Regions from separate parts of the Tumebacillus algifaecis genome, predicted to be linked through region 2. Evidence: predicted binding sites of a transcription regulator. Region 2 holds the regulator's gene; each other region holds the start of a gene.

Region 1 (10,910 bases), 1.4 Mb from region 2:
GCCGATGATGTTCATGATCACGCCTGCGACGATGACGAGAATCCGTGCACCGACGGGACGATTGTTGAAGTTGTCAGGTGCGGCTGCCGCTTCCGGGTTGTCCTCTCCGTACATCTTCACGTACCCGCCAAGCGGTATCCAATTCAATCGATACAAGACACCGTTTCGCTGGTGCTTGATGATCGACGGTCCGAAACCGACGGCGAATTCATCGACGCGGACGCCGGTGGCACGCGCAGCCCAGAAGTGACCAAGTTCATGGATGAAGATAAGGAACCCAAGTGCGAGTAGGGCCATCACGATGTTCATTTCGAGTCATCACTCCCATTCCTTCTATAATATGCAGGCAGTAGCATCCGAACATACTTATGAGCCGGATAAACAGAATATTCACGACCCATTATAACATAAGTTGGGACTTCTTGACTGTACGCCGCGTGCGATGATGTGTGTACTTTTCGAGAACAGCGCATGATAATGAAAGAGAACAAAGGAGGGAGCGCCTCAATGACTGTCCTCACGGTGCTGGTCGGCATCCCGGCCAGCGGAAAATCAGCAGTCGCCCGCGAACTGATCGAAGCTACGAACAGCATCTGGATTCAGGGCGACAGGTCCCATCATGCGACATCTGGTGAACAGGATGTCCGCACAAACAGCGGAGATCTGGTGTTTCGAAAGTTGCAAGACCAACTGCGTACCGCGATGCAAAGCGGTCGCAACATTGTGCTCGACGCCAAGCTTCGCACGCCCACTTACCGCAAACCATACCTCGAACTCGCGCGAAAGCACGGTTATGCGACCGAGGCAATTTTTCTAAACGATCCGCTTGAGACGGCGCTCGCCAACAACGAAAAGCTCCGCGAGCAGGGTGAACTGTCGCTCTCAGAAGAGCAGCTTCGCCGTGCTGAACGTCTCCTGCAAATCCCGACCTATGCGGAGGGTTTCGACAAGATCAAAGTGCGCACAAAAGAGCCGATCGACGAGGAAGCGGCCGCATTTTTCCATGCGCACAAAGCGCGTCTAATCAAGGAGCCGTGCAAATTGATCCGCGAACTGGAGGCGGACGGGCGTTTAGAAAAATGGCTGCCAGAACTGCACAACGCAATTCCGGTCGATCAGCACAACCCGCACCATCATTTCACCGTCTATGAGCACATTATCAAAGCGAGTGAAACGGTTGCCGGCAGTTCGTTAAAAATGGTCTGGACGATGTTGCTCCACGACATTGGCAAAGCGTACCCCGGCATCAAACAGTTCCTCGGTGTCGTCACCACCCCGTTCGGGCGCTGGCAAGCGAAAGACCGCGTGCTGATCGACAACGGTGCCGACATACGGGAAGGACGTGACCTAGGCGATTTTTATAGCGTGCAAGGTGAAAAAATTCCCAAGGCGCACATTAAAACCGATCTGAACGGACATTTCTACGACCACGAAAACCTCGGCGCGCAACTGTCTTATCGCATTTTGACACGTTTTGGCTACTCGCACGATTTTGCGCTGAACGTGGCGACCTTGATCCAATTTCACATGCTGATGCCCCGCGATATCGTCACGGTCGAACTCGCGCAACTTCGCAAATTCTATGCAAAAACTGGCCCGTACGCTGCCGATCTGATGCTGGTTCGGCTCGCCGATACGCGCGGCAAATAGCAATTCCTCACGAGACGCGGCTCAGAGAACATTTTTGCTGCGTCTGTTTTTTTGTGGGCGAGAGTGCTTGGTTGGGAGAACTTATGTTTGCTATAATTAGCTACGATAAAAGAAGTAGAACTGACATGAGGTGTTGCTCACATGTTTTCAATACAAGGCGGGGAGAAGATGCTTGAAAATCTCAATCCGCAGCAAAAAGAGGCGGTGTTGCACAGTGCAGGCCCGCTGTTGATTATCGCAGGGGCAGGCTCGGGCAAGACGAGCGTCCTCACCCGCCGCATCGCCTATCTGATCGAAGAGCGCCGCGTTGCGCCGTGGCAGATTCTGGCGATCACATTCACCAACAAAGCGGCCCGCGAGATGCGCGAACGAGTCGAGAACCTGATTGGACCGACTGCGCATGACATCTGGATCTCGACGTTTCACTCGATGTGCGTGCGCGTTCTGCGCCGCGATGCCGATAAGCTTGGCTACACCAATTCCTTTACCATCCTCGATGCGGGCGATCAACTCACCGCCGTCAAGCAGTGCTTAAAGGAACTGAATCTCGACCCGAAAAAGTTCGACCCGCGCGGTCTGCTCGCCACGATCTCCAATGCGAAAAACGATCTGCTCACCCACGAGCGCTTCGCTTCCACCGTCCGGGACGGCGACGTGTTTGGCGGCGTGGCTGCCCAGGTGTACGAAGCCTACCAAAAGAAACTCAAGTCGAACAATGCGCTCGACTTTGACGACCTGATCATGAAGACGGTCTATCTGTTTCAACATCACGAAGATGTGCTGTCGCTGTACCAAAATCGCCTGCATTACATCCACGTCGACGAGTATCAAGACACCAACAAAGCGCAGTACAAGCTGGTGCAGATGCTGGCCAAGAAAAAGCGCAACATCTGCGTCGTCGGCGACTCCGACCAGTCGATCTACGCCTGGCGCGGTGCGGACATCACCAACATTCTCAATTTCGAGAAAGACTATCCGGAGACGACGGTGATCAAGCTCGAGCAAAACTATCGCTCAACCGGACGGATCTTGGAAGCGGCCAACCATGTGATCGCCAACAACCGCGAACGCAAAGAGAAAAATTTGTGGTCCACCAAGGCTGAAGGCGAACTGGTCAAGCTCTACAAAGCGTATGATGAGCATTCGGAAGCCCAATTTGTGATCCAACAAACTCTCGAACATCTCAAGGGCGGGGGCAGACATTCTGACATCGCTGTGCTCTACCGCACCAACGCCCAGTCCCGTGTGATCGAGGAAGCGTTGCTCAAATCGACCGTTCCCTACACGATCTACGGCGGGGTCAAGTTCTATGAGCGCAAAGAGATCAAAGACATCTTGGCCTACCTGCGCTTGATCGCCAATTTGAATGACGACCTGTCGCTCACCCGCGTGATCAACGTGCCCAAACGCGGGATCGGCGATACGACGGTCGGCAAGATTCTCGACTATGCTGCGACGCACGGCATCTCCGCCTTTCAAGCGCTGATGGAGATCGAAAACGTCGGCATCCGCGGCAAAGCGAACGGGGCGATCAAAGAGTTCGTCCTGCTTTTGCGCAACTTTGCGACGCAAATGCCGTATCTTTCTGTCACGGACTTGGCTGAAGAGGTGATGAAGCTCACTGGGTACCGCAAAGAGCTGGAGCTGGAAAAAACGCTGGAAGCCGATGCGCGTCTGGAAAACTTGGACGAATTCCTCTCCGTCACCGCAGAGTTTGACAACAAGCACGAAATGACCGAAGAAAATCGCCTCGTCGAGTTCCTGTCCGATGTGGCGTTGATCGCCGACAGCGAACAGTCGGAAGGGGAGACGGGACCGGAGTCGATCAAACTGATGACACTGCATGCGGCAAAAGGCTTGGAGTTTCCCGTCGTGTTCCTCGTCGGCCTCGAAGAAGGCATGTTTCCGAGCAATCGAACGCTGACCCAAGGCGATGAACGCGACGTCGAGGAGGAGCGGCGCCTGATGTATGTCGGAATCACCCGCGCCGAAGAGAAACTGTTCATCTCTCATGCTGGGTCACGGATGATGTACGGTCAGATCAAAGCCAATCCACCGTCCCGTTTCATTCGCGAAATTCCACCGAGCCTGTTGGAAGAAGTGGGCATCATCCGCCGCCAGCCTGCACAGGAGCGCGTTCGAAGCGACATTCCGGGCCTGCAAAACGGAACCCGCGTGCCGAGCGGGTTTGGTGCCGATCCCAATTTGACGTGGGAAGTGGGCGAATGGGTCGCACATCGCAAATGGGGACTTGGCGAGATCGTGAAGTCGGAAGGCGTTGGTGACAACTTGGAGCTGTACATCCAGTTTGAAGACCTCGCCATCGGCATGAAAAAGCTGTTGGCACGCTTTGCGCCGATCGTCAAGGTGGAGGACTAGAGTTTTGGAGGGAGAAGAGTCAGATGGCACACTTTCATCGAATCGAAGAAGCGCTTGAAGACCTGCGCCAAGGAAAAGTGGTCATCGTCGTAGACGATGAAGACCGCGAAAACGAAGGCGATTTCATCGCACTTTCCGAATATGCGACTCCGGAAGTGATCAATTTTATGATCACCGAAGGACGCGGACTCGTCTGTGTTCCGATCACCGAGGCGCGGGCCAAACAGATTGGGCTGAGCACGATGGTCGAGGATAACACCGACACGCATGGCACCGCGTTCACCGTGTCGGTCGATGCGAAAGATGGGACGACCACAGGCATCTCCGCCTTTGAGCGCGCCGTGACGATCCAAGCATTGATCGATCGCGCGACCAAGCCGGACGACTTCAAAAAGCCGGGCCACATCTTCCCGCTGATCGCAAAAGATGGCGGCACCCTGCGCCGGGCTGGACACACGGAGGCGGCGATCGACCTCGCACGCCTCGCAGGTGCGTACCCGTCCGGCGTGATCTGCGAAGTGCTGAATCAAGACGGAACGATGGCTCGCGTGCCCGACCTCGAACAGATCGCACACAAGCATGATCTGAAGATGATCACCATCGCCGATCTGATCGCCTACCGCAAACAGAGCGAAGTGCTGATCAACCGTGCGGTCGATGTGCGGATGCCGACCGAGTTTGGCGATTTCCGCATGGTCGCATACACCAACTCGATCGACGACAAAGAGCATGTCGCGATCATCAAAGGGGACATCTCGCCTGACGAAGCGGTGCTGGTGCGCGTGCATTCGGAGTGTTTGACTGGTGATATATTTCATTCCTTCCGTTGCGACTGCGGCCCGCAAAAAGAAGCGGCACTGCGCCAGATCGATGAAGCGGGCAAAGGGGTTCTGCTCTACATGCGTCAAGAAGGACGCGGCATCGGTCTGATCAACAAGTTGAAAGCATACCAGTTGCAAGACCAAGGCTATGACACCGTCGAAGCGAACGAACAGCTTGGATTCAAAGCGGACCTGCGCGAATATGGCATCGGTGCCCAGATTTTACGCGACCTTGGTGTGCGCAGGATCAGACTGCTCACCAACAACCCGCGCAAGATCAAAGGTCTTTCCGGCCACGGGCTTGAAGTGGTCGAGCGCGTCGCTTTGCAGATGGAATCGAACGAAAACAACGAAGGTTACTTAAAAACGAAACAAGCCAAACTCGGCCACATGCTGAAGTTTTAGGAGGGGCAAGCCGTGACGGGACAGGACAAAGAGAAGCGTATCCGTGAACTGATCGAACTGATCACCGATTACGACTATCAGTACTACACCTTGGACAACCCGAGGGTGACCGATGCCGAATGGGACCGACTGTATGACGAACTGGTCGCCTTGGAACAAGAGACGGGCCTGATCTTTCCCAATTCGCCGACCCACCGCGTCGGCAGCGGCATCTTGATCGATTCGTTCCCGGAGCATAAACATTTGGCGCGCCTGTGGAGCCTCGACAAAGCGCAGAATGCAGATGAGCTACGCGACTGGGATAAGCGAGTCCGCAAGCTGATCGATGATCACAACAAAAACAACCCGGACGATCTCCTGCCCGAGCCGATCTATGTGTTGGAACAGAAATTTGATGGACTGACTATCAATTTGACCTACCAAAACGGTGAGCTGGTGCAAGCGGCCACTCGCGGTCGTGGTGTCGTCGGCGAATCGATCCTGCCGCAAGTCAAAACGATCAAGTCCATTCCGCTGACCATCCAGTTCCAAGGGCTGGTCGAAGTGCAAGGGGAAGCGATCCTGCCGCTTTCGGTGTTGGAAAGCTACAACAAACGAGCGCTCGAAACGGGTGCCGAACTTTTGAAAAATGCGCGCAACGCTGCGTCTGGCGCACTGCGGCAGAAAAATGTGGAGATCACAGCGAAGCGAAATCTGGACGCCTATCTGTACGGGATCGGCTACGCGGAAGGTATCGAGTTTGACACGCATGAGCAGACGATCGCTTTCCTGCGCGAGAACCGGATCAAGACCAGTTCCTACAGCCAAACGTATGCTGACATCGACGCGGTGGTTGCGGAGATCACCCGTTTTGACAGCGAAGACCATCCACACCTCGATTACCTGATCGACGGGATGGTCATCAAAATCAACGACCTGCGCACGCGCGAAGTGCTCGGCTACACCGACAAATTCCCGCGCTGGGCGATCGCATTCAAATTTGAAGCGGAAGAATACTCGACCATCCTGCAGGAAGTCATCTGGGATGTCGGACGCACCGGGAAGCTGACTCCGACCGCCTTGCTCGAACCGGTCGATATTGGAGGAGTCACCGTGCAGCGAGCCACGTTGAACAACTGGGGCGACATCCAGCGCAAAGGCGTCGCGGTCGGCTCCCGCATCGCGATTCGCCGCTCCAACGACGTGATTCCGGAGGTGCTGTTCGCGTTTGAAGACGAGGACCTGACGACCACACCGATCGAAAAGCCGCTGATCTGTCCAAGCTGTGGCTCCGAGCTGATTGAAAAGGGTGCCCACATCTTCTGCCTCAACGTCGATGGTTGCCGCACCCAAGTGGTCAATCGCATCGCGCACTTCGCGAGCCGTGGCGGTATGGACATCGAGACGTTCTCGATCAAGACGGCCGAACAGCTTTTTGACGAACTGGGCGTCTGTGACCCTGCCGATCTATACGATAGTCTGAGCCATGAAAAACTGCTCGCTCTGCCGCGTTTTGGAGAGAAGAAGGCACAAAACCTGCTGGCTGCCATCGAAAAGAGCAAGAGCAAAGATTTGGCTTCCTTCTTGCACGCCCTCGGCATCCCGAACACAGGAGCGCGCATGGCCCGCGATCTGGCGGAGACGTTCGGTTCGTTGGAGCGCGTGCAAGCGGCCAGCTTCGAAGAGCTGGTCGAAATCCCAGGCTTCGGCGAGATCGTAGCCGAAAGCATCACTTCCTACTTCAAACAGGAGCGCGTGCAACAAAGCATCGCGCGGATGCTCGCAGCGGGCGTCGATCCGACTCACGAAGCGCCGCAGATCGCAGAATCAGCAGCGGAGAGTCCCTTTTTCGGCAAGACGGTCGTCCTGACCGGCACGCTCACGATGATGGGACGCAATGAGGCAAAAGCCAAGTTGGAAGCGTTCGGTGCGAAAGTTGGCAGCTCCGTCTCGAAGAAAACCGACTTTGTCATCGCTGGTGCAGAAGCGGGCTCCAAACTGACCAAAGCGCAGGATCTCGGTGTCGCTGTGCTCACCGAGCAAGAATTCCTCGCGGTCATCGGAGAAGCATGAGCAGGCGTTGGCGTTCCTTGCTCCTCCTGCTCAGCCTGACGCTGTTTCTGGCGGCCTGCGGTACGGGGCAGGAACCGAAAACGGTTCCGCTCAAGCCCGGCCAACTCGCTCCCGACTTCACCTTGACGACGATGAGCGGTCAGAGCGTCACCCTCTCCGAACTGCGCGGACAAAAGGTGTTCTTAAATTTCTGGGCCTCCTGGTGCCCGCCGTGCAAACAGGAGATGCCCGACCTGCAAGCGATGTCGCGTCAGTATGAGGACCAAGTCTTGCTCTACGGTGTCAACATCACCGCCGACGACACGCTGGAACGAGCTGAGATGTTCGTGCTGGAGCAGAAGCTGACCTTCCCGCAATTGGTCGATGCACAGGGCAAGGTGCAAAAAGCGTACAACGTGATCACCGTGCCCGTTTCAGTCACGATTGACGAGGAAGGCAAGATCGTCGAGAATCGCATCGGACAGCTTAGCAAGCAACAGATGGAGCACATGTTCCAAGCGTTGCTCAAATGATCCAGAAAAGCCCTGACAGCGGCGCGGTCAGGGCTTTTTGATTGAAGACCCTTAAAATTGACGCGGCTCGTTCGATCACTTATAGTGAAAGAAAAAGAGCCACAGAGAACCCATTTTTTGTGGTAAAATGTGTATATCGAGCCAGAATTAACGGATGGGGTGTACAACGAATGGAAGTACTTCGCGTAAAAGGCGGGGCTCCGCTGAATGGCGAAATTCAGGCATCGGGGAGCAAGAACTCCGTCCTGGCAATCATGTGTGCCGTTCTGCTCTGTGACGGCGAAACGATTTTGGAAAACGTACCGAACTTGAGCGATGTAAATACGTTGATGGAAATTTTGGAAGAGACGGGTGTCAGCTGTGAATGGGCAGCTCCGAACACGCTGCGCTTTGTCAATAACGGTTTGACCAATTGGACGGTCTCCGAAGATCTGGTTCGCAAGATGCGCGCTTCTTTCTCCATCTTTGGCCCGCTGCTGGCGAAAGCGGGGAAGGCACAGATTCCGCTTCCTGGCGGCTGTGTGATCGGGGCGCGCCCGGTAGACCAGCATCTGAAGGCGATGCAGGCGCTTGGCGCTGAGATCAAGATGCTCGATGGAAGCGTCTATGCTGAGTGCAAGGGCGGCCGTCTGCAAGGCGCTGCGATGTTTCTCGGCACGCGCTTTGGCTCGACAGTCGGCGGCACCAACGCAGCGATCATGGCGGGGGCGCTGTCCAGCGGCACGACCGTCATCTACAATGCAGCCCGCGAGCCGGAGATTGTCGATCTTGTGATGTTCCTGAACAAAGCGGGGGCGAAGATCCGCGGCGTCGGCACCGATATCATCACGATCGAAGGTGTCGAGAGCTTGAATGGCGTGCGCTACACCTGCATGACCGACCGCATCGAATCGGGTACCTACCTGTGCGCAGGCGCGATCACCCGTGGTCGAGTCACCGTTAAAGGCATTCCGCCGCAGTCGCTGGCAGGACTTCCGTCTCTGCTGTTCGACATGGGTTGTGACATCTCGCTCGAAGGCGACTCGATCACCGTCGATGCTCGCGATCGCGACCTGCGTGCGACACATGTGATCACGTTTGCCTACCCTGGTTTTGCCACCGATCTGCAGCCGGCGATGCTGACGCTGCTCACGACGGCAAAAGGCATTTCCTATGTGAAAGAGACCGTTTTTGATGCACGCTTTGGTTTCACCCAAGAGCTGACTCGCATGGGCGCAGATATTAAAATTTCTGGCGATACGGCGATCGTCAGCGGCGTGGAGCGCCTGACGGGTGCACGTGTCGTCGCAAGCGACCTGCGCGCAGCAGGCGCGATGATTCTCGGTGGCTTAGCTGCTGATGGCACGTCCACGGTCGAAGGTTTGCAATATCTGGACCGTGGTTATGAAAACCCGGTCGCGAAACTGCAATCGATCGGTGCGCAGATCGAGCGCGTAACACCGGGAACGTAGAGAAAAGAATTTGTCTTGACCAAGAACAGGAGGGGCTTGACCATGTCCAACCTCGACAAGACCATGATTTTCCGACTTGACCAAGAATCAGAACTGCTCAATGAAATCATCACGTCGGTCGTTCCGGCACTTCGTGAACAAGGCTACGATGCGGCGCGTCAACTGGCTGGCTTTATTGTGACCGGGGAGAGCAACTACATCACCTCGGCGAACAATGCGCGCGCGACTATGGCCAAGATGGACCGCTTGCTGGCGGTCGAACAGATCCTCAACGACTACTTCAAGCTGAAGGGTCTGTAAGCGTAAAAAGCATTTCTCCGAGCGGAGGAATGCTTTTTATTTGTCAGCCACCCGACTCATTGCACGGTACGATTATTCTTTACCGCGCAGGAAGTCTGGTACGGTGGAACGGTTCTCTTTCTTGACGCGAACAAATGCGATGCGGTTCGACATACGCCCGAGCATGAACACCGCCGGGATGGCGATGAGATGGAACAACAGGATGCCGCTAATCATGTTCAACTACCTCCTATGGTTCGTATTGCTAGATTCTATGAGCCATTTTTGCCAAGTAGAACCACGACTGCAAGCGGGCGGGAACGGACAGAAACGATCGAACAGCCCGTATTTGTATGACAACTGCCAAACACTGTAACCTTTCTCGATTCCTCGACGTCTAATCTACAGGAAACGGATGAGATTGTGGACAATCTGTAAAAGAATGACGAAAAACGACGCTCTGTGGAGAATTTCGTGCATTGGAACTTCCGTTTTGGCTGAGTTTTTTGGTATAATAAGTACGTTTCACGGGCGCCTACTATCCGGCGCTCGTTTCTCTGAGTGGAGTATCCAACCTTTTTGGAAATAAAAGTGGAATTTTGCGCACACTACGTATATAGACTGTGGCGCAGAGGGAGGCTTACGAAAGAAGATGCAATCCCCACAAATGCTGACCTTGACTTTGGTCGTCTCGTTTGCGCTCGTGTACTTCATGGTGCCGTACCTGCGCAAGGTGGCGTTGAAGACAGGGTTCGTAGACATGCCGAACCCTCGGAAACTGCACAAAGAGCCGATTCCGGTACTCGGCGGGGCGGCGATTTATTTCGGATTTATCGTCTCGACCTTATTGATTCAACTGATCTTTTTCGGGAAATTGGACGACACGTTTTACGGCATTGCGCTCGGCGGCTTGCTCCTGTTTGTGATTGGAGTGCTCGATGACTATTACAAGACGCGCGGCAAAGACTTCCCGGCTTGGCCGAAACTGTTGACTCATATTGCAGCAGCTTTTGTTCTGGTCGGCTTTGATGTGAGAGTAGAAGCGGTGACGATCCCTTGGCTGGACCTGCCCTACTATTCTTTCACCGACCACGGGATGGGCTGGGTGTCCATCTTGGCCACCGTGCTTTGGGTGGTTGCGCTCACCAATATGCTCAATTTCTTGGACGGTGTAGACGGTTTGGCCGCGGGCATCTCGTCGATCTCCGCGATCACGTTGCTGTTTATCGCCATCCTGTCTGGCAACGGCCCGGTTGCGTTCTATGCAGTGGCGGTGATCGGTGTATCGCTGGCCTTCCTGAAGCACAATTTCCACCCGGCCCGCATTTTCATGGGCGATGCGGGTGCGACCTTCTTAGGCT
Region 2 (10,910 bases):
GCTCTACCTGATCTGCACAGCCGTTGTCGGGCTGGGAACGGTGTTGATGCGCCACTCACTGGGCGGACTGCTGGCGGGCCTTTGCTTTTGGATGCTGTTCGCGGTGATCAAAGGACTGATGGGGGCGTACTCTGGCGTGATCTTACATTTTAATTCGGTGAGCTATTTTGCCTTCCACTGGAAATTGCACGACGCGGATGATGTCTGGATTATACACAATCGATTGGTTTTTGCGGGACTTGCTGTGCTGTTGAGCGCCGTGATGATGTGGCGATTTGCGCGCAAGCAACGATAGGAGAGGAGGGGGCATATCGTGCAGGATGAGGAATCGATGCGGCAGTTGGCGGTGGGCAACGATGCGGCGATGGATTCGATCATTTTTCGCCACCACAAGCCGCTGTTTGGCTATTTGTATCGCATGACGCTCGATGAGAAAGTGGCCGAAGATCTGGTGCAGGATACGTTTGTCGCGATCTATCAGCAGGGTCAGCGGGGCTTTGTGCCCGATCGCTTCAAGCCGTGGCTGTACAAGATTGCGACGAACACCTGTCGAGATTATTGGAAGAAAGCGTCAACGCGGCGGGAACTGCCGATCGAAACACAAGAGGCGTCGCCAGCGTCAGTTACGAATTTGATCGACAGGCAAGTGGAGCGCCAATGGATGATCGATTCGCTCAATCGCTTACCGATCGCCTATCGTACCGTGTTGTATCTGCGCTTTTATCAGGACATGAAACACAGCGAGATCGCCGCCGCGCTTGAATTGCCTGTGAATACTGTAAAAACGCAGGTCGTGCGCGGGTTGCAAAAGTTAGAGAGCATTTTAAAGGAAGCTGAGTCGGAGCGGGAGGTGATGAGCAGATGAAGGAACGATTTCCGGTTTTTGATGCGTCTGAGGAGTTGGAAGAATGGAGCGACGAGGAAGTTGAGCGTTTGGAGCAGGAGTGGAGCGGACGCTTGGAGCGCTTTACGGCGCCGACCCCTTCGATTGAATCGACCTTGCAATTGATCGCAAACGTCAAACGGAGCGAAACGCACCAACCGACCGACCATCGTGCTGAATTGGAGTCCTATCAGCAAGCGCAACCGCTTGTTCGCAAGCTGTTCGACCTGCTCGCTGCACAGTGGAACGTGTATGGCAGCCGAGGGTGGATCGGCACCGCCGTGCTGATGATCGGGGCAACCGTGCTGTCCGCAACCCGGGCGCGAAGTGACCTCCCAATGCATGCGCTGTTGGAATGGCTGACCTATGTCACCTTGATCACGATCGCTGTGGTCGCCTACGCATTCTGGCCGAAAAATGAGGGCATGAGCATTTTGGAGAAATTGAGCGCGTACACGTTGATGCAGCAGTTGAGCGCACGCTTTGTGCTGGTGGTCGGCTTTCAGATGATCGCCGCTGTTCCTCTGTCCTGGATGATCGGGGGGACGCCGCATCGCTTGGCGGGTTGCTGCTGTCATGGGCAGTGCCGATGTTCCTTTTTGGAGCGGTCTGCTTTGTACTCTCCAACTGGGTGTCTACGCAGGCGGCGCTCGGTTTCTGCTTGGCCTTGTGGACGGCTCAGGTGCTCTTTCACGCCAAGCTCAAATATTTCAATCTGTTTTCCGCGCCAGGGGAGCCGTATTTTCTTCCATCCCGACTGACAGCGCTCGGTATTAGCCTGTTGTTGTTCGGACTGTTCTATCTCTGGAAACGACGGGCGGTGCAAACCGCTTGAGCATGAGGGTGACAGTGAAAGATGTCGGGTATCAGCAAGGTCCGCTGACGATCTTGAAAAACATCGAGTATACATTTTCCAGCGGACTGACCTATGTGATCGGCCGAAATGGAGCCGGGAAGAGTTCGCTGTTGAAACTGCTGACGACAGGGGTCGTGCCAAGTTCAGGTGAGCTACTGTATACGCAACTGGTCAAACACCCTCAGCAAGGGACGTATCGCAGGTTGCTGTCGATCGAAGAGGTGCGCCGCGTGACCAGTTATCTGCCCCAGGAGTTCACAGGTTACCCGGAGATGACGGTGGCGCAGTTTTTAACCAACGCTGCGATTCACAAAGGCATTCCACGCGCGCGAGTCAAAGCGCGCGTGGAAGAGATGATCGCTGGAGCGCGTTTGACCGAGCAGAGCAGGCGAAAGCTGAGCAAGCTTTCTGGCGGCGAGTTGCAAAAAGTAGGTCTGGTGCAAGCCATGATCCATTATCCAAGGCTTTGCATCTTGGACGAGCCGTTTGAAGGGCTCGATCTGCAAGAGACGTTGTACTTTCGTCAGCAGTTGCAAAAGCTGTCCTACCATGCGGTCGTGATCGTGAGCACCCATCAGATCGAGCAGATTGATCCGCTGGGAGATGAGCAGGTGGTGGTGATCAAGGAAGGACAGATCGGTGAGAGCGGTGCGGTGCAACGGATCGGCGATTTACAGCGATTTTTTATGGTATAGTGGAAAGTATGTTTCATAGATGGGAGAGACGTATTTTGTCCTTGCTACAACTTTTACAGAATCCGACTTGGGTGCAACTGACCGCCAAGATTGAACAGAAATTGGCTGCGCAGTTTCGCCTGATCGACGAAACGGTCGTCTATAACCAGGCCAAACTGTTGCAAGCGTTCCAAGAGGAACAGGTGAGTGATTTTCATTTTGCTTCTTCGACCGGGTATGGTCACAACGACGCAGGCCGTGAAACATTGGAACGCGTCTATGCCAAGGCGTTTGGCGCAGAATCTGCGCTGGTGCGACCTCATATCGTTTCGGGAACGCATGCGATCGCGCTGGCGCTATACGGTGTCCTGCGTCCAGGTGATGAACTGCTGTACATCACAGGTAAACCGTACGATACGCTCGAAGAAGTGATCGGCGTGCGCGGTGAAGATGGGGAAGGGTCGTTGAAGGAGTTCGGTGTTTCCTTCGACTCCGTGCCGCTTTTGGACGGCAAAGTCGATTTTGACCTTGTAGCCAACAAGATCAAGTCGAACACGAAGATGATCGGCATTCAGCGCTCGGCTGGCTATTCGTGGCGCTCCTCGTTTTCGGTGGAACAGATCGGTGAGATGGTGCGCTTTGTCAAGAAGATCAAGCCGGATGTGATCGTCTTTGTCGATAACTGCTATGGCGAGTTCACCGAGCGTCAAGAGCCGACCGAAGTGGGCGTCGATCTGATCGTCGGTTCGTTGATCAAAAATCCGGGCGGTGGTCTCGCACATAGCGGTGGTTATGTGGCGGGGCGTGCCGATTTGGTACACCGTGCCGCGTGCCGCTTGACCGCACCGGGCATCGGGGCGGAGCAAGGGGCGATGCTCGGCACGAATCGCACGCTGTTCCAAGGCTTCTTCCTCGCCCCGAACGTTGTGGGGGAGGCGCTGAAAGGGGCGGTATTTGCTGCTGGGCTGTTTGAGGAGCTCGGGCTGATCACACATCCCGCTTCAACGGCGCCGCGCACCGACATCATCCAAGCGGTACAGCTTGGGTCGCGGGAGAGACTCATTTCATTTTGTCAGTCGATCCAGGCGGCAGCACCTGTCGATTCCCATGTCCAGCCGGTACCTTGGGCGATGCCTGGATACGCTGACGAAGTGATCATGGCAGCGGGTGCGTTTATTCAAGGCTCATCGATCGAGCTGTCGGCTGACGGTCCAATCCGTGAACCGTTTATCGGCTACCTCCAAGGTGGCTTAACGTACGCCCACGCCAAAGTAGCCGTGTTATCGGCAGTGGCTGGTCTGAAAGAAAAAGGCTTGTTGTAAAAAGCTGACATAGGAAGTGGATGAAAAGACCATGTTATGGGGGAGGGGCCTCCCTTTCCGACATGGTCTTTTGTCTGTTGCCAGGATCTCAAAAATTTTCATGTCAACTTTCCTTACATGCATTGACACCTATACCTGACACGACATATAATAAGGCTATCAAAGGAGAGGCGTTGATGTGAATGAACGACGAAATCAGACGCAATCTCGCCCTATTCCCGATTGGCATCGTCCAGAAGCTGACCGACCTGACCGCCCGACAGATCCGCTACTATGAACAGCACAGTTTGGTCCGGCCAGCACGTACAGATGGAAATCAGCGATTGTTTTCCTTCAATGACGTGGAACGCTTGCTTGAGATCAAGCGGCTGATCGACCAAGGGCTGAACATTGCCGGGATCAAGACGGTGCTTGGACCTGCCAAGACCGCTTCCGATCTGTTGCCTGCTACGCCAAAAGAACAGGTGCAGCAGATCGCACAGGATGTGAAACGAGATCTATCAGATCGTGAACTGCGCGACATGTTGAAAAAGGAAATGCTGCGCCGTCCGGCGATGCCGGGTAACAACCCGTTCAACGCTGGCGACCTATCGCGGTTTTTCCATTAAATAAACATAGAGCATTCATCCCGCATGAGGATGGAGCCTGAGGAGGAGAACCAGAAATGAGCTACACAGTAGAAGACATCAAACGCATGGCCAAAGAAGAGAATGTGCGTTACATCCGACTGCAATTTACCGATTTGCTCGGCGTGATCAAGAACGTCGAAATCCCGGTCTCCCAGCTTGAGAAAGCGTTGGATAACAAGATGATGTTCGATGGCTCCTCAATTGATGGCTTTGTTCGCATCGAAGAGTCCGATATGTACCTCTACCCGGATCTCAACACCTGGCTGATCTTTCCGTGGGAAACGGAAAAAGGTTACAAAGTTGCTCGCCTGATCTGCGACATCTACATGCCGGACGGCACGCCGTTCCAAGGCGACCCGCGTTCCACGCTCAAGCGCGCGCTGGAAGATGCAAAAGCGCTGGGCTTTGATACGATGAACGTCGGTCCGGAGCCGGAATTCTTCCTCTTCAAGCTCGACGGTCAAGGGAATATCACCACCGAGGTTAACGACCAAGGCGGTTACTTCGACCTCGCACCGGTGGATCTCGGTGAAAACTGCCGCCGTGAAATCGTGCTGACGCTCGAAGAGATGGGCTTTGAGATCGAAGCCTCTCACCATGAAGTTGCAGTCGGTCAGCATGAGATCGACTTCAAATATACGGATGCTGTCACCGCGGCTGACAACATCATGACCTTCAAACTGGTAGTCAAAACGATCGCCCGCAAACATGGCCTGCATGCGACCTTCATGCCGAAGCCGATCTTTGGTATCAACGGCTCGGGGATGCATTGCCACCTGTCGTTGTTCCAAGGGAACACCAATTCCTTCTACGATGAAAGCGATGAACTCGGTTTGTCCGAAACTGCGAAACACTTCTTGGCCGGGGTGTTGTTGCATGCGCGCGGTTTTGCAGCGATCACCAACCCGACGGTCAACTCCTACAAGCGACTCGTTCCGGGCTATGAAGCGCCGTGCTACATCGCATGGTCTGCAAAAAACCGCTCGCCGCTCGTTCGCATCCCGGCATCCCGCGGTCTGTCCACTCGGATTGAAGTCCGCAACCCCGACCCGGCGTGCAACCCGTACCTCGTACTGGCAGCGCTGTTGCAAGCAGGTCTGGATGGCATTCGTCGCGATCTGCCGCTGGCCGATCCGGTCAACCGCAACATCTATGTCATGAACGAAGAAGAGCGTTTGGAAAATGGCATCCACTCCTTGCCGGCTTCGCTGAAAGAGGCGATCGACGAACTGCTGGCTGACGAAATCATGGTCGGCGCTCTTGGCGAACATGTCGTCACACATTTTGTCGAAGCGAAGCAAATCGAATGGGATATGTTCCGCACAACCGTCACCGAATGGGAGCGCAACCAATACTTGACCATGTACTAAGAAGTAAAAAACCTGCCCTTGTGGGCAGGTTTTTTTGATTGTGTTGGATGATCGACAAATAAAAAAACCGCCCAAAGCGGGCGGAAGGATAGTAGGTTTACATAATTCCGCGAAACACGCCGACCACTTTGCCGAGGATCGTGACGTTGCGGTAGTGCATCGCTTCCATGGTCGGGTTCTCCGGCTGTAAGCGGATATGATCAGCTTCGCGGTAGAAGCGCTTGACGGTCGCTTCATCGTCCTCCGTCATGGCGACGACAATTTCACCGTTGTGTGCGGTAGCTTGCTGGCGGACGATGACGAGGTCGCCGTCGTAGATCCCTGCATCGATCATCGATTCACCGACGACGTTCAGGAGGAATACATTGCTGTCACCAACAAAGCGAGTTGGCAACGGGAAGTAGTCTTCCACGTTTTCGATCGCGGTGATCGGCAAGCCTGCCGTTACACGGCCAACGATCGGGGCCATCACGGTCGAATATTCAAAACGGGAGTCGGTCGCTTGGTCCTCGTCAAGCACCTCGATGGCGCGTGGCTTGGTCGGGTCACGGCGGATCAGGCCCTTCTGCTCCAAGCGGGCGAGGTGACCGTGCACGGTGGAACTGGAGGCCAGTCCGACCGCTTCACCGATTTCACGAACCGATGGGGGATACCCTTTGTCTTTGACTTCTCTTTTGATAAACTCCATGATTTCCTGTTGCCGCTTGGACAGCTTGATCATTGCAAGAAACACTCCTCAACTACATGGTATGAGCACTATATGATGATGGGAAAATATGTTCGCCAATTCATTGTTGATGAAATTATACCACAGGTTGGTAGCGGATACAAACGTAAGTTCTTATTTTGCTCACCCTTGGCTGAGTTTTGACCCTTGCAACTGCCCTGTAACAATGCGTGGTATAATTTTCATTAACAGAACGTGTCATTAGAACGTGTACATGATGGAGGGATCGATCAATGCGGTTACAGGACAAATCAGCGATCATCACAGGCGGAGCAAACGGGATCGGCAAGGAGACAGCACTCTTGTTCGCGCAACAGGGGGCAAAGCTGATCATCGCCGATTTTGATGAAGCAAACGGATTGGCTGTCGTTAAAGAGCTGCGCGGACTTGGCGCAGAGGCTCATTTTATAAAAGCGGACGTGTCGTCGTCCCATGATGCGGAGCAGGTCGTAGCGGCTGCTGTTGAACATTTTGGCCGTGTGGACATTCTCGTCAACAATGCTGGCATCACCCGCGACGGTTTTTTGGTCAAACTGGAGCAAGCGCAGTGGGATCAGGTGATCGCGATCAATCTGACTGGCGTTTTTCTTTGCACCCAAGCGGCTGCTAAAGTGATGATGGCACAAGGTAGCGGGGTCATCCTCAATGCGGCCTCGGTCGTCGCTCAGTACGGCAATGTCGGTCAGACCAACTACTCTGCAACCAAGGCAGGGGTGGTCGGCATGACCAAGACGTGGGCCAAAGAACTCGGTCCGAAAGGCGTGCGCGTCAACGCGGTCGCACCGGGCTTTGTCACCACCAACATGACCGATAAGGTTCCGGATAAAGTGCTTGATGTGATGAAGCAACAGACCCCTTTGCGCCGCCTCGGTCAGCCGCGCGACATCGCGAATGCCTATCTGTTCCTGGCCTCCGATGAAGCGAGCTTTATTAACGGCGCGGTGCTTGCTGTCGATGGAGGCTTGAGCTTCTGATGGGGACGGCGCGGTTTCCATGGCTGGAAGGCCGCGCCCGTCTCACTCCCGCCAAGACGGCGGTGGTCGAGGCGGGTACGGGCCTGCGCCTCACCTATGCGGAGTTGCACCTTCGTGTGAACCGACTGGCCAGTTGGATGCAACAACAGGGTATCGGGCCTGGTGACCGGATTGCGCTGTTGGCTCCCAACTCAGCCTCCTATCTCGAACTGCTGTTTGCGGCAGGCAAGACGGGCGCTGTCTTCGTCCCGCTCAACTACCGCTTTTCACATGCGGAACTGACCTATGTGCTGGCAGATTGTACGCCGAAGTTGCTGGTCTGCTATGATCGCTTTGCAGCAGCGGGGGAGAGGCTGAGCGGCTTGGTGCCGCTGATTCTGGCACAGGATGAATACCAGACGGTGGTCGAACAGGGGGCACAGACGTATCGACCGACAGAAGTGGATGCGGAAGCGGCGTGGGCGATCATCTATACAGGTGGCACGACAGGTCAAGCAAAAGGAGTCGTGCTGTCACATCGAGCGGTGCTTTGGAACTCGATCAATACGGTGGCGTCTTGGGGCTTGACCGAGCAAGAAGTGACTCCGGTCTACCTGCCGATGTTTCACACAGGCGGGCTGAATGCGCTGCTGATGCCAGTGTTATACATGGGCGGCACGGCGGTGATCGGTGACCAGTTTGATCCACCTACGGTGCTTCAAGTGTTGGAAAGCGAAAGGTGCACGATCGCGCTGTTCGTCCCGACCATGCACCACATGTTGATAGAATCTACCGAATTTTCGGATTATAAGTCCGCGACGATGCATACGTTTCTCTCAGGCGGTGCGCCTTGTCCGCTCCACATCTATGAGGCGTACCGGGCGAAAGGTTTGCAATTCAAAGAAGGCTACGGGTTGACCGAAGCGGGCCCGAACAATTTTTACATCCATCCTGATCTCGCCCAAGTAAAAATCGGCAGTGTCGGCTTGCCGATGTTGCACAACGAGGTGCGGCTGGTCGATGGTTTGGGACAAGATGTAGCTCCAGGGGAAACGGGTGAGCTATTGATTCGAGGGCAGCACGTGTTCTCCGGTTATTGGAACAACCAACAAGCTACGGACGAAGCGTTGCAAGACGGCTGGTTGCACACGGGCGATCTCGGACGGCGCGATGCGGACGGGTATCATTATATCGTCGGCCGCAAGAAGGAAATGATCATCACAGGCGGGGAAAATGTGTACCCTTTGGAAATCGAACACATTCTTGCTGCGCATCCGGCTGTCAAGGAAGTGGTGGTCATCGGTGTCCCGCATCCCAAATGGGGAGAGGTCGTGACGGCGGTGATCGTCTTGCAGGGCGGTACCACCTTAACTGCAGACGAACTCAAATTGTACGGTACGGAACACTTGGCTCGGTATAAAGTGCCGAAGTCGTATGTCTTCCTCGATCAACTGCCGATGACGCCAGTTGGAAAAATCGATAAAAAGCAACTGACTGCGCTTTGCTTTGCAACTGCATAACGAAGGAAGAGGATGCACCTGTGCGCAGGTGCATTTTTTCTGCGGCAGGGATTGTCAGTTCGGGACACGAAATAGGTCTGGGGATTTAGTTAAGAAAATTCAGGAAGTATTTGCACGAAGGAGGACGCTTATGAATTCACAGCCGCTAATGCTTACTACCAAATTGGTGCCGCCTCGTGTCAAAATTCAATGTTTGCGCAGGAAACGGTTGGACGAGCTGTTGATTCAAGTGGCCGATTATCCGGTGACGCTGGTGCAAGCTGATGCCGGATACGGCAAGAGCACGGCGCTGGTGGCTCATCTGTGTTCACAGTTTGACCACATCGCTTGGTACTCGGTGGAAGCAGGGGAGCGCGATGCCTTTCTGTTTCTGAATTATCTGATTCATGCCCTCAAAGCGATTCAGCCGCAGATTGGCGAACGCTCGCTGCGATTATTAGAAGATGCTGAACTCTCGCATGCGGTGCTGCAACCTTGTCTGACGTTGCTGATCAACGATCTTGCCGAATTTGCTCCGGACCCGACGGTGCTCGTGCTTGACGATCTGCATACGGTGGCGGGAGTTCCCGAGATCGCGACGGTGCTCGATCTTTTGATTCGTTATCTGCCTGCCCATCTCCATCTGGTGATCGGTAGCCGCAGAATGCTGGAGATCGATGCGATCAAGCGCTTGCAGGCTACCTATGACCTGCTCTTGATCGGAAAAAAAGAGCTGACCTTTTCGACAAGCGAGATCGCGGCGCTGTTTGAAGAAGAATATGGCATCGTGTTGGACCCTGAGCAGGTCTGCGAAATTCAGGAGCAGACAGAAGGCTGGATCATCGCGTTGCAAATGATCTGGAAAGGGTTGGAGCGAGGCATGGGACTGCCCGAACTTTGGCAGACTCAGCCAGAAGCGGGACGAGCCTTGCTCACCTATCTGGCCGAAGAAGTATTTGACCGTCAGCCGCCAGAAGTGCAGGTGTTTTTGGAGCGCACTTGCATTCTGCAGACGATGGAACCGGACGTTTGCAATCTGCTGCTTGGGCGGGTCAACTCGGCGGAGATGCTCCGGCAATTGGAGCGCTCCGGTCTGTTCGTGACCGAAGCCGGGTCTGGTCATTATCGCTATCATCGGCTGTTTCAAAAATTTTTAGAAACGCACGCCGTGAAAAAGCTCGAGCGATCGGAGTGGACAGACCTTCAGGAGATGGCCGCTGCCCTCTATGAAGGGCGCGGTGATCTGCAAATGGCGATGGCACATTATTCGGCTGCCGACAAAATGCAAGCGGTCGTGCGGCTTCTGCTGATGCACGGGGAAGAGTTGCTGGCAAATGGCCGATTGGAGCTGATGAAAGGTTGGATCGACAAACTGCCCGGTGCTGTGCTCGAACAATATCCGAAACTGCTGTTTTGGCGAGGCGAAGTCGATCGCGCCCTGTCCCGTTTTCACGAGGCGGAACATTGGTACACGCTGGCGGAGGGTGGCTATATCCAAAAAGGAGATGCGCTAGGTCGCAGCTATGTCTATCGCGGGCAGGCACAAGTGTTTCTCGATACGATCCAGCCAGTCAAAGCGAACTATTGGTTGCAAAAAGCGGTCCAGATCCTCGGCGACGACTACCCGGCTGAAACGTTTCAAACCCTGCGGCTACTGGCTGAGAACCACACCAACTCCGGGCAGTTACGGGAGGCGCAAGAGATGATTCAGCGCGCCGACGCGTTGATGCCAGAACAGGTGCGCGATGAGTTGGACGTGCGTCTGCACCTGCGGACCGGTCGCCTGAAGTCTGCGCGGCAGATGACGCTTGCGATCATCGAAAAAGAGTGGCGAGACGCATCGAACGGACAGCACCGCGTCGCCAAATCGCACCGGGAGATGCATTTGTTGCTGTCGCTGATCGATGCGTTCCTCGGCGAAGCGGACTCCTCGCGCTGGCACGCCGAACAGGGAATCGCGATCGGGCAAAAATTGCAGTCGCCATTTGTGGAAGCGG
Region 3 (10,910 bases), 340 kb from region 2:
GTCCAGGTTGCTTGATCACCGACGTCGGCTCCACCAAACGGGAAATTTGTGCGGAGGCGCGGCGTTTGCTGCCTGCCTCCGTTGTTTTTATCGGCGGGCATCCGATGGCTGGATCGGAGCGTTCTGGCGTGGAAGCGGCGACCTCGCGCTTGTTTCAGGGGTCCGTCTATGTGCTGACTCCGTTTGCGGACAGCGATCCTGACGTGTTTGCCAAATGGAAGTGGGCAGTTGAACGCATCGGGGCGCAGGTGATGGTGCTCGACCCCAATCTGCATGATGAGGTGGTGGCGGCGATCTCCCATGTGCCGCACATCATCGCGGCGCAACTGGTTGAACAGGTGGCCAAGTTGTCGCTGGAATCGGAAAGCGGGGCGCTCTATGCCCGGCTCGCAGCGGGCGGATTTCGCGATGTGACCCGCATCGCAAGCGGTAACCCTTTGATCTGGCGGGACATCGTGCTCAGCAACCGCGATGTGATCCGCGACCTGCTACAGGGCTGGCAGCAGAGCATTCATCATTTTTTGGGGATGCTAGAGCAGGAAGCAGGGCCTGAGATCGAGAACTTTTTTTCCAAAGCGGCAGAGTTTCGCGACGGGATGAAGTAGAGGAGGAAGTATTCGATGGATATGGTGATCGAACCGGCCGGGCGCGTGCAAGGCGAGGTCGAGGTGCCAGGCGATAAGTCGATCTCGCACCGCGCCGTCATGTTTGGTGCGTTGGCCGATGGTGTGACACATGTGCGCGGCTTTTTGCCGGGTGCAGACTGCTTGAGCACGATCGATTGTTTTCGCAAGATGGGTGTGGCGATCGAGAGGTTGTCCGAGACAGAACTGCGCGTCACTGGCGCTGGTTTGCACGGATTGCAAGAGCCTGACGACCTGCTCGATGTGGGCAACTCTGGTACCACCGCCCGCCTGATGCTCGGCATTTTGGCGGGACAGCCCTTTCACTGCACGGTCACAGGCGATGCCTCGATTCGCCGCCGCCCGATGGGGCGCGTGACCAATCCTTTGCGGGAGATGGGCACCAAGATCGACGGGCGTGAGGACGGCAGGCTCGCCCCGCTGTCGGTGCGCGGTGGCAATCTGCGCGGGATCAACTATGACTCTCCGGTCGGAAGCGCTCAGGTCAAGTCGGCCATTTTGCTCGCCGGGTTGTTTGCGGATGGCAGCACGGGCGTCAAAGAGCCGGAACCGTCCCGCGATCATACGGAGCGCATGCTGCGAGCGTTTGGCGTGCCCGTATTCGAAGCGGACGGCTACACCTCGGTGCGCGGGGGGGCCAAGCTGACGGCAACGGAGATCGAAGTGCCAGGCGATATTTCCTCGGCCGCCTTTTTGCTGGTTGCCGCCGCCATTCTGCCCGGCTCCGACCTGCTGATTCGCAATGTCGGCATCAATCCGACGCGGACCGGCATCTTGGATGTGCTGCGCGAGATGGGGGCGCAGATCGAGTTGCTTAACGAGCGGGTCTCCGGTGACGAGCCGATCGCTGACCTGCGCGTGCGAGCCGGGGCGTTACGAGGCGTCACCGTGCGCGGTGCGATGATTCCTCGCCTGATCGATGAGATTCCGGTGCTCGCCGTCGCCGCCACGCAAGCCGCAGGTGTGACGGAGATTCGCGATGCGAAGGAGCTGAAGGTCAAAGAGTCCAACCGCATCGCCACCACCGCAGCCGAACTGCGCAAATTCGGCGCACAGGTGGAAGAGTTGGAAGACGGTCTGCGCATTATCGGAGGCATGAAACTGCGCGGCGGTGCGATCGTAGAGACGCACCATGACCACCGTATCGCGATGGCGATGGCAGTTGCCGCCTTGGTTGCTGACGGGCCTGCGACGATTCGCGACTGGGAGTCGGTCGATGTGTCGTTTCCAGGGTTTGCACAACTTGTGCAAAATATCAGATAATTCATTGACAAGCGGAAGGGGAATCGAGTATTCTATTGCCAAGAAGCTTAGTTCTGGTTTCTCTCCACTCCTATCATAGTTTGCCTGCTCCTTGTGCGGAGCAGGCCTTTTTTTGTTGGGGTCCTCGATTGCTTATCGGTAGAGATCGAGGCATCCGCTCTACGATGTCGGAGATTGTACGTCTTTTGTGGCCAAGCGCTGAATAGAATGAACTTGAACAAGCGCAAGGGGGCCTTCGCGTGAGGAATCTACAGCTTTTTTATCACACTGTCACCGCTCAGGTTGTGATCGTCCTGTTTATCTTGATAAAAATTTTGCTGGTGCCGTATCTGGTTTGGCGCTTCTTAGGTGCAACGTCTGGGGCGATGGTCGTGCTCGATGTGGCGACGATCGTGCTCGGGACGCTGCTGGCTTTGTCGATGGGGATGGTCGGCTATTATCAGGCCCGCCATTTTGAGCGCGAGCGCATGCTGGCGGAGTCGCTCTGGTATATGCTGTGCGTCCACGGCCCAGCCGGGCTGTTCCTGCTTTACAAATGGCTGAACGGCGGGGCCTGGGATACTCAACTGTTGCTGGTGCTGTCTGGGTGGCTGTCGATGTTCTCACATCCGATGAACCTTGTGGGTTTTTATGGCCCGTGGGTGGATGGCGTGGCACTGCTGGCGATGGCTGGCTGTTATCTGCTCGGCGTCTTCGTTTTTCATGATGAACATCGCCATGAAAAGGCCGAACCGATGAGCTTCCAGCACCTGCGCGTCAAAGGGCGGTTGAAATGACGATATTAAATCACTCTATCAATATGCATCAATATTACTGTATCACTTCGGGAGAAGTGGTACATTTTTTGATTGCATCACGAACCTATGTTCGCATATACTAAGAACAATACAGGAACATTTGTTCTTAATTTAGTGGTGGTGATATTGTGGAAGGGTACGATTTAACAGATAAGCGGCAGATTCTGCTGGTCGATATGAATTCGTTTTACGCGAGTATTGAGCAGGCGCAAAACCTCGAGTTGCGCGGCAAGCCGGTCGTGATCTGCGGCGATCCGGAGCGACGCAGCGGCATTGTGCTGGCGGCGAGCAAAGAGGCGAAGCAGTTTGGGATCAAGACGGTCGATCCGCTGTGGATGGTGCAGCAAAAGTGTCCGCAGGCGGTGATCGTACGTCCGCGTATGGAGACCTATGTGGAAGTGTCGGTGCGCATTATGGAGATCGCGCAACGTTTCACGCCACAGGTGGAAGTGTTTTCGATCGATGAAATTTTCCTCGACTTGTCGGGGACGGAAAAGCTATGGGGTGGGCCTTGGGAGGTGGCGCGCCAGTTTCGGCGCTTGGTGCGGGAGGAGACGGGCGTGGTCTGCTCGGTGGGCATCGGCTACAACAAGCTGGTCGCCAAGGTCTGCTGTGACACGAAGGCGAAAAAGTCCTCCGAAGGGATCTGGGAGTGGAAGCCGCAGGACATCGTTCGGGAGATGCATCCACTTCCGGTGCGCGAACTGTTTGGCGTCGGTTCCCGCATGGAGCGCCATTTTCACTCGCGCGGCATCGTGACGATCGGCGACCTCGCTCGCTATCCGCTGCATCTGTTAAAAAAGCGGTTTGGCATCATGGGCGAAGTGTACCATCTCTCCGCCAACGGCATCGATTATTCGCCGGTCACGCCAAACACATTTCGCCAAGACATGAAAAGCGTTGGGCATATGATGACGTTGCCTCGCGATTACGAGACGGCTGCCGAGGTGGAGGTGGTGCTGCTCGAACTGTGTGAGGATGTCTGTCGCCGCTTGCGGCGGATGGGACGCAACGGGCGAACCGTCCACATGCACTGCGGATATCATGGCTTGGTCGGCGGTTTTTCGCGGCAGGTGTCACTGCCCTATTCGACCAACATCACCCGCGAGGTATATGCGGCGGCTTGTCAGATTTTCCACGAGAAATGGTCAGGTACGGCGGTGCGCTCCGTCGGCATCTCGGTGGAAAACTTAGGTGATGACGGAGAACAGCAACTCGACCTCTTCCATGATCGCGAGCGCGAACGTCGTCTCGCGTACACGATCGACAGCATCAAAGACCGCTTTGGCAACACCGCGTTGGTGCGTGCCGCTTCTTTGACACAAGCGGGGCAGGCGTTTGAGCGGTCCGGGAAGATTGGCGGACATTATCGATAAAAAATCGAAAATTCTAAACAGAGTGCCTAGGCGCTCTATTTTTTTTATTTTATAAAAAATTTCCCGATGACTTCTGACCGATTATCGCGTATGATGAAATCATCACCAAAAATCCGACTAAGGAGATTGAGTAACTTGGATATTCAATACGTGAAAAATACGCGACGTTCAGATAAATTTGTTTTTCTTTCGAAATTTTTAACTTCGCCCAAGCAGGTCGGGTCCGTCCTGCCTAGTTCGCGCTATTTGACAAACAAGATGCTAGAGCCGATCGATTGGGACCAAGTGCGCGCTGTCGCTGAACTTGGCGCGGGTACTGGCGTGTTTACGCGGGCGATCAACCGTCGCATGCATCGTAAAGCGCAGGCGGTGATCTTTGAAGCGGACCCGATGATGCGCAACCGATTGAAAGAGCAGTCCCCAAACCTGAACTACTGGGGCGATGCGACCGAGTTGAATCACGCGTTGCAACAGTTTGGCATGGGCAAACTCGATGTTGTCTTCTCTGGGTTGCCGTTTGCCAATTTTGAGCAGGACATGCGTGACAAGTTGCTCAGCGAAGTGGTAGAAAGCTTGAAGCCAGGCGGTAAATTTATCGCTTTTCAATACTCCTTACAGATGAAAAAACAGCTCCAAGAGCGTTTTCGCAGTGTCAAGATCGGATTTGTTCCGATGAACGTACCGCCCGCCTTCGTCTATATTTGCCAAAAATAGGGACTAGGTGTTAGGCGAAGTCTGGATGTGTTGCACAGGCAAAGACGTGCAGGTTGTCGCGGTGAGGGGATTGTTCCTTGCGGTATAAAAATTTGTACTTTACACAAAGTGGATGAGTGCGTGAGGGTGAAGACGCGGCGCAATCAAGGTAGCGTTGGCGGCCTGAACGATCCTGTCATCACTTGAGCTAAAGCACGAATTTTTATACTGGATTGCTTCGCGAAGTAGTGACTGCGACACACATCAGCAAGGAGAAGGTGGAAAGGAATGGGTGCGACGTCATGATTCCTCAGTCCGTTTCGCCTCACATCGAGCGAGGCGGATTTCGGCGCAACAGCGCCGCCGGTGTGCGAGGGACCTGCTCGTGACAAGCGGGGTTGGCTCGCTGCTGATCATCTGAACGAACTCAACTGGTCGTAGCATGAGAATGGTTAAATCATGTAAGACTAGAAAAATGTACAGCTTGTGCAGAAGGAGACATTTCTTTAATATAAGAAACAGTTCTCAACAAATTCAACGTACTCCTTCTGATTGGATTTGGAACGTGATATCGAGCAAATTTGTACGGTATCCCCCCACAAATGCTCATGACCATTTGTGAGGGAAAATGACGAAGACCCGCCCTGGCTAGGCGGGTTTTTTTACATAGTAGAGGACGCGCACTTGATTTGTGCGAGCGTATGGCAAGCTACGACGTCCCCCAGAGCAAATGACACCTCGAGATGTTCCTGCCCTCGTTGCGTCTCAGTCCCCGAGATGACAAGCGTGGATCGACAGCATATGGTAGGAGGTTGGTTAACTTGTCTTGTATTTCACTTGCGAATTTCGATATAATGGCAGTTAGTCAACGAGTAGAGGAAGGGGATTCTGATGAGCGCAAACAACGAAGGTTTCATTCATATAGACGATCTGGACCAGCATGCTGCTGACACGCACCGCCCGACGATTGCGGAGCGACAGCGCGTCGATTACCGCGAGATCGCCAAGGAAGTTGGCCGCCTGGGTGAGGGGAAATCCTATTTTATTCGCACACACGGCTGTCAGATGAACGAACATGATACTGAGATCATGTCCGGGATGCTGGAAGAGATGGGCTATAAGGCAGCTCGTGAGATGCTTGATGCCGATTTTATTTTGTATAACACCTGCGCCGTTCGTGAAAACGCGGAGGACAAAGTCTGGGGCAACCTCGGTTCCTTGAAGCCGTTGAAAGCGAGAAATCCGAACCTGATCATCGGTCTGTGCGGATGCATGGCACAGGAAGAAGTAGTTCGTGACCGCATCCGCACCACACACCCGCATGTTGACCTCGTCTTTGGTACGCACAACATCCATGTGTTGCCTGGCTTGGTCGAAGAGGCGCACCACAGCAAGGAGACGATTTTTGAGGTCTGGGATGCAGCGCATGAGGGCACGATCGAAAATCTGCCGAGAGTTCGCAAAGATGATGTGCGCGCATGGGTGAACATTCAGTATGGCTGCAACAAGTTTTGCACCTATTGCATCGTGCCGTTTACCCGCGGCGAAGAGCGTTCCCGCCTGCCGCAAGATGTGATCGAAGAGATCCAGCAGTTGGCGGCGGACGGTTACAAAGAGATCACGTTGCTCGGCCAAAACGTCAATGATTACGGCATCGATCTGCAGGATGTTGATTTTGCTGATCTGCTGGAGATGGCTGCGCAGGTGGAAGGGATCGAACGCATCCGTTTCACCACCTCCAACCCGTGGAATTTCACCGACAAGCTGATCGATACGATCGCTCGTCACAAGAAGATTCCAAACTACATCCATCTGCCGGTGCAGTCTGGCTCCTCGCAGGTGTTGCGCCGGATGAAGCGCGGGTACACCCGTGAAGAGTACCTCGATCTGGTCAACCGGATCAAAACTCGCATTCCGGATGTTGCGCTGACCACAGACATCATCGTCGGTTTCCCAGGCGAGACGGAAGAGCAGTTCCAAGAAACGGTGACCTTGATTGAAGAGGTGCGTTATGAAGGCGCCTACACGTTCGTCTACTCTCCGCGCGCTGGCACGCCGGCTACCCGTCTGCCCGATGATGTCTCGGAAGCGGATAAAAAACAACGCCTGTACCGCCTGAATGATGTGCAAGACAAGATTTCGCTGGAGCAAAACCAAAAGCTGATCGGTCAAGTGCTGGAAGTGTTGGTGGAAGGCGAATCGAAGACGAATGCAGACGTGCTGCAAGCGCGTACCGAGTCGAACAAACTGGTGCATATCGTAGGTTCGAAAGAGCTGATCGGCCAACTGATCCATGTGAAAGTGACCGAAGCCAAGACTTGGTACTTGCGTGGTGAAATTCTTCCGCAGGGGGTGGGCGTATGAGCAACGTGCTCGCCGAACATCCTGTGCTCGCAGAACGTGCCGAACAGATCGGCGCAATGGTGACGCGGTCGCTGGAGATGTCCATTTTTAAACAAGCGGAACGCGATCTGCATCAGAACCAAGAAGCGCAGAACCTGATTGCAGAATTGCAGCAAAAGCAAGCGGCAGGCGAGGCGGTCGATACCTTGCTCGACAGTCTGGAAGGGCTCGATGTGGTTCGACATTTCTCGGTCGCACAGCAAGGGCTGTCCGAAGTGGTTGAGCATGTGACGAAGATTTTGACGGCGACGCTGTCGGGTCGTTTGGATATCGTGCTGGAACAGGAGGGCGGATGTTGCTCATCCTGCCCCGCGACTGGCTGTGACGGAGTTTCCGCCAGTGCAGGCTGTACCGGCAGCGCGTCCACTTGCTCAGCATAAGAACATGATTGAATGGAAAAGTCTGGTTTCTCACAAGAGGAATCAGGCTTTTTTGTTTGAATAAGGTAGGGACTAATTTTCGCGACTTTTGATATAATGGACAACGAATGAGCATAGAGCGGGAGGATTTAGCTGAATGGCGAAGTTTACACCGATGATGCAGCAATATATGGATACTAAAGCACAGGCGCCCGACGCCTTGTTGTTTTTTCGCTTAGGCGATTTTTATGAACTGTTTTTTGATGATGCGGTGACGGCTGCGCGGGAGCTCGAAATCACCTTGACCGGGCGGGGTAGCGGGTCGGATGAAAAAATTCCGATGTGCGGTGTACCACACCATTCGGCGGAGAACTATGTGCTACGCTTGGTGGAAAAAGGCTATAAGGTGGCAATTTGTGATCAGGTGGAAGATGCATCGGCGGCTAAAGGCATCGTGCGCCGTGAGATCGTGCGCGTCGTGACGCCGGGCACGGTGATCGAAAGCAAAGCACTTCAAGAAAAGACCAACCTTTACCTCGCGTCGGTCGTGCCCAAAGACGGCATGTTCGGGTTGGCGTTTTGTGATCTCTCGACGGGGGAATTGTCAGTTGTGGAACATGCAGATGAGCAGGCGATGCTCGATGAGATGATCCGCTTCCAGCCAGCCGAAGTCGTCGTTCCGGCGGGAGAGGAGAACAGCGAGTATGCAATTACCATGCACGATCTGTTGCGCACGGTTCTGACCACTGGCGGGGAGAAGACTCACCGCCATGATCGGGCCAGCGCAACGCTGCTCGAGCATTTTGGCGTGATCTCTGTCGATTCGTTCGGACTGGCGCAGTACCCGTTGGCAGTCTCCGCGGCCGGGATGCTGCTGTCTTACCTGTCCGCGACGCAAAAGCGGAGTTTAGGCCATTTGAAAATGCCCGCTTATATCACGAGCGATGAATATATGACGCTAGACTCATTTTCACGCCGCAATCTGGAGCTGATCGAGACGCTTCGCGACAAGGGTAAGCATGGGGCACTGCTCGGGCTTCTCGATGAGACGGTGACGGCGATGGGCGGAAGGCTTTTACGTCGCTTTGTCGAGCGGCCACTGGCGAACAAACAGCGGATCGAGGAGCGCTTGGATGCGGTAGGAGAACTGCACGAGCATCTGCTGCTGCGCGAAGACCTGCGCCAACTGCTCGATCTCGTCTATGATCTGGAGCGCTTGGTAGCGCGGGTGGCGTACGGATCGGCCAATGCAAGGGATTTGCAGGCGATCGGATCGTCGCTGTCGATCTTGCCGCATGTAAAAGAGCGTCTCGCTGCCACCGCGTCCGGGCTGATGCAGGGAATCGCTGAGCGGATGGAAGATTTCGGGCCAGTTGTCGATCTGATTGAGCGCGCGGTGGTGGACGAGCCTCCGGTTTCGCTAAAAGATGGTGGCGTGATTCGAGACGGGTTTGACGAGTACTTGGACACGCTGAAACAGGCGAGCCGCGAAGGGAAGCGCTGGATTGCCAACCTGGAAGCGACCGAGCGCGAAAAGACGGGCATCAAATCGCTCAAGGTCGGCTTTAATAAGGTGTTTGGCTACTACATCGAAGTGTCGCGAACGAATGTGCAGTATGTGCCCGACACGTACGAGCGCAAACAGACGCTGACCAATGGAGAGCGCTATGTGACGCCGGAACTGAAGGAAAAAGAGTCGCTGATTCTGGAAGCGGAAGAGAAATTGATCGATCTGGAGTACCAGACGTTTGTCAAAGTGCGGGAGGAGGTCGCAACTTGGCTGGCCAAGATTCAGCAGGCGGCCGAATCGATCGCGCTCGTAGACGTGTTGCAGTCGCTGGCGACCGTTTCGGCGAAGCGCCGCTATGTGCGTCCTGTGATTGCGACCGATGATCGGATTTTGATCACCGAAGGGCGTCATCCGGTGGTGGAAGCGATGCTCAAGGGCGAACCTTTTGTTGCCAACGATACGGTGTTGGACAATGCCAGTCATCAGATTTCGTTGATCACAGGGCCGAACATGGCGGGGAAATCAACCTACATGCGGCAGGTGGCACTGATCGTATTGCTCGCTCAGATCGGTTGCTTCGTGCCGGCAGATCACGCCGAGATCGGGATTGTGGATCGCGTGTTTACTCGCATCGGCGCTTCGGACGATCTGGCTGGCGGACAATCGACATTTATGGTCGAAATGGTGGAACTGGCCAACATTTTGCACCATGCGACTCCGAAAAGTTTGATCATCCTCGATGAGATCGGGCGTGGAACCTCGACGTTTGACGGGATTTCCATCGCGCAGGCGGTCGTTGAATTTTTACATCAAAATCCAAAGGTGGGCGCAAAGACGTTGTTTGCGACACATTATCATGAATTGACGAAGTTTACGGAGCTGTTTGCAGGGGTGCGCCACTATTCGACGCACGTGCAGGAACAAGGCGAAGGCATCGTATTTTTGCGCAAGATTCTACCGCAGGCGGCCGACCGCTCATACGGGATTCAAGTGGCAAAACTGGCCGGACTACCACAGGAAGTATTGGTGCGAGCTCGGGAAATTTTGGCCGAACTGGAGCAGGGCAAGCCGGAGTGGGCCGAGCAGAGCGGGTATCGTCCCAAAGCGGAGTTGGGCGGTGCGATGATCTTGCGCGAGGAGGCGGAATGCGAGGCGGCACCCGCTATTGAAGAGACTCCGAGCAAGAAAAAAGCGGGAAAAGAAGCGGCTAACTCGATGCAATTGTCCTTGTTTGCGGATCAGGCTGCCGACCATCCGATCGTGGCGGAACTGCGCACGCTTGACGTGATGAAATTGACGCCGCTCGATGCGATCAATCTGATCTATCAACTGCAGCAACGAGCGCGGGAAAGCGAGGCATAGATGGGAAACATTCAGGTTCTGAGCGACCTGCTCGCCAACAAGATCGCCGCCGGAGAAGTGGTCGAACGCCCGGCGTCGGTCATCAAAGAGCTGCTCGAAAATGCGATCGATGCGGAAAGTACGCAGATCATCGTCGAAATTGAGCAAGGCGGCCTCGATCTGATCAAAGTTTCGGACAACGGGGTCGGCATGGAGCGCGAGGACGCATTAAAAGCGTTCGAACGCCATGCGACGAGTAAGATCAAGACGGATAAGGACCTGTTCCGCATCCGCACGCTCGGCTTTCGCGGCGAGGCGTTGCCGTCGATCGCCTCGGTGGCCAAGGTGGAGGCGAAGACGCGAACGCTTGCGGCGAACGAAGGCACTCGGGTGGTGATCGACGGGGGCAAACTGGTGGCTCATGATGTATGCGCCGCCAAAAAGGGCACGGAAATCGCCGTTCGAGATCTGTTTTTCAACACGCCCGCGCGCTTGAAGTACCTCAAGTCGATTCAGACGGAGCT

What was found. The regulator LexA, encoded in region 2, represses DNA repair genes until DNA is damaged. The targets are predictions, from matches to a motif close to CGAACATATGTTCG.
Region 1: the regulator LexA is predicted to act here: its motif matches at 1,727-1,740, upstream of pcrA (DNA helicase PcrA).
Region 3: the regulator LexA is predicted to act here: its motif matches at 2,764-2,777, upstream of CIG75_RS10865 (DNA polymerase IV).

The regions. Positions count from the first base shown of each region.
Region 1 is NZ_CP022657.1:835,630-846,539, forward strand. It holds gene rseP (RIP metalloprotease RseP) at 1-309, opposite strand, end outside; gene CIG75_RS03675 (AAA family ATPase) at 508-1,650, shown strand; gene pcrA (DNA helicase PcrA) at 1,792-4,029, shown strand; gene CIG75_RS03685 (bifunctional 3,4-dihydroxy-2-butanone-4-phosphate synthase/GTP cyclohydrolase II) at 4,053-5,255, shown strand; gene ligA (NAD-dependent DNA ligase LigA) at 5,268-7,307, shown strand; gene CIG75_RS03695 (TlpA family protein disulfide reductase) at 7,304-7,819, shown strand; gene murA (UDP-N-acetylglucosamine 1-carboxyvinyltransferase) at 7,990-9,270, shown strand; gene CIG75_RS03705 (IreB family regulatory phosphoprotein) at 9,313-9,570, shown strand; gene CIG75_RS20915 (hypothetical protein) at 9,643-9,786, opposite strand; gene CIG75_RS03710 (MraY family glycosyltransferase) at 10,202-10,910, shown strand, end outside.
Region 2 is NZ_CP022657.1:2,271,426-2,282,335, forward strand. It holds gene CIG75_RS10060 (hypothetical protein) at 1-295, shown strand, start outside; gene CIG75_RS10065 (RNA polymerase sigma factor) at 314-865, shown strand; gene CIG75_RS10070 (hypothetical protein) at 862-1,644, shown strand; gene CIG75_RS10075 (ATP-binding cassette domain-containing protein) at 1,727-2,434, shown strand; gene CIG75_RS10080 (methionine gamma-lyase family protein) at 2,476-3,735, shown strand; gene CIG75_RS10085 (MerR family transcriptional regulator) at 3,918-4,343, shown strand; gene glnA (type I glutamate--ammonia ligase) at 4,400-5,734, shown strand; gene lexA (transcriptional repressor LexA) at 5,832-6,455, opposite strand; gene fabG (3-oxoacyl-ACP reductase FabG) at 6,695-7,435, shown strand; gene CIG75_RS10105 (class I adenylate-forming enzyme family protein) at 7,435-8,934, shown strand; gene CIG75_RS10110 (AfsR/SARP family transcriptional regulator) at 9,065-10,910, shown strand, end outside.
Region 3 is NZ_CP022657.1:2,613,418-2,624,327, reverse strand. It holds gene CIG75_RS10880 (prephenate dehydrogenase) at 1-605, shown strand, start outside; gene aroA (3-phosphoshikimate 1-carboxyvinyltransferase) at 627-1,907, shown strand; gene CIG75_RS10870 (hypothetical protein) at 2,147-2,683, shown strand; gene CIG75_RS10865 (DNA polymerase IV) at 2,833-4,080, shown strand; gene CIG75_RS10860 (class I SAM-dependent methyltransferase) at 4,216-4,794, shown strand; gene miaB (tRNA (N6-isopentenyl adenosine(37)-C2)-methylthiotransferase MiaB) at 5,665-7,137, shown strand; gene CIG75_RS10850 (YlbF/YmcA family competence regulator) at 7,134-7,556, shown strand; gene mutS (DNA mismatch repair protein MutS) at 7,693-10,407, shown strand; gene mutL (DNA mismatch repair endonuclease MutL) at 10,408-10,910, shown strand, end outside.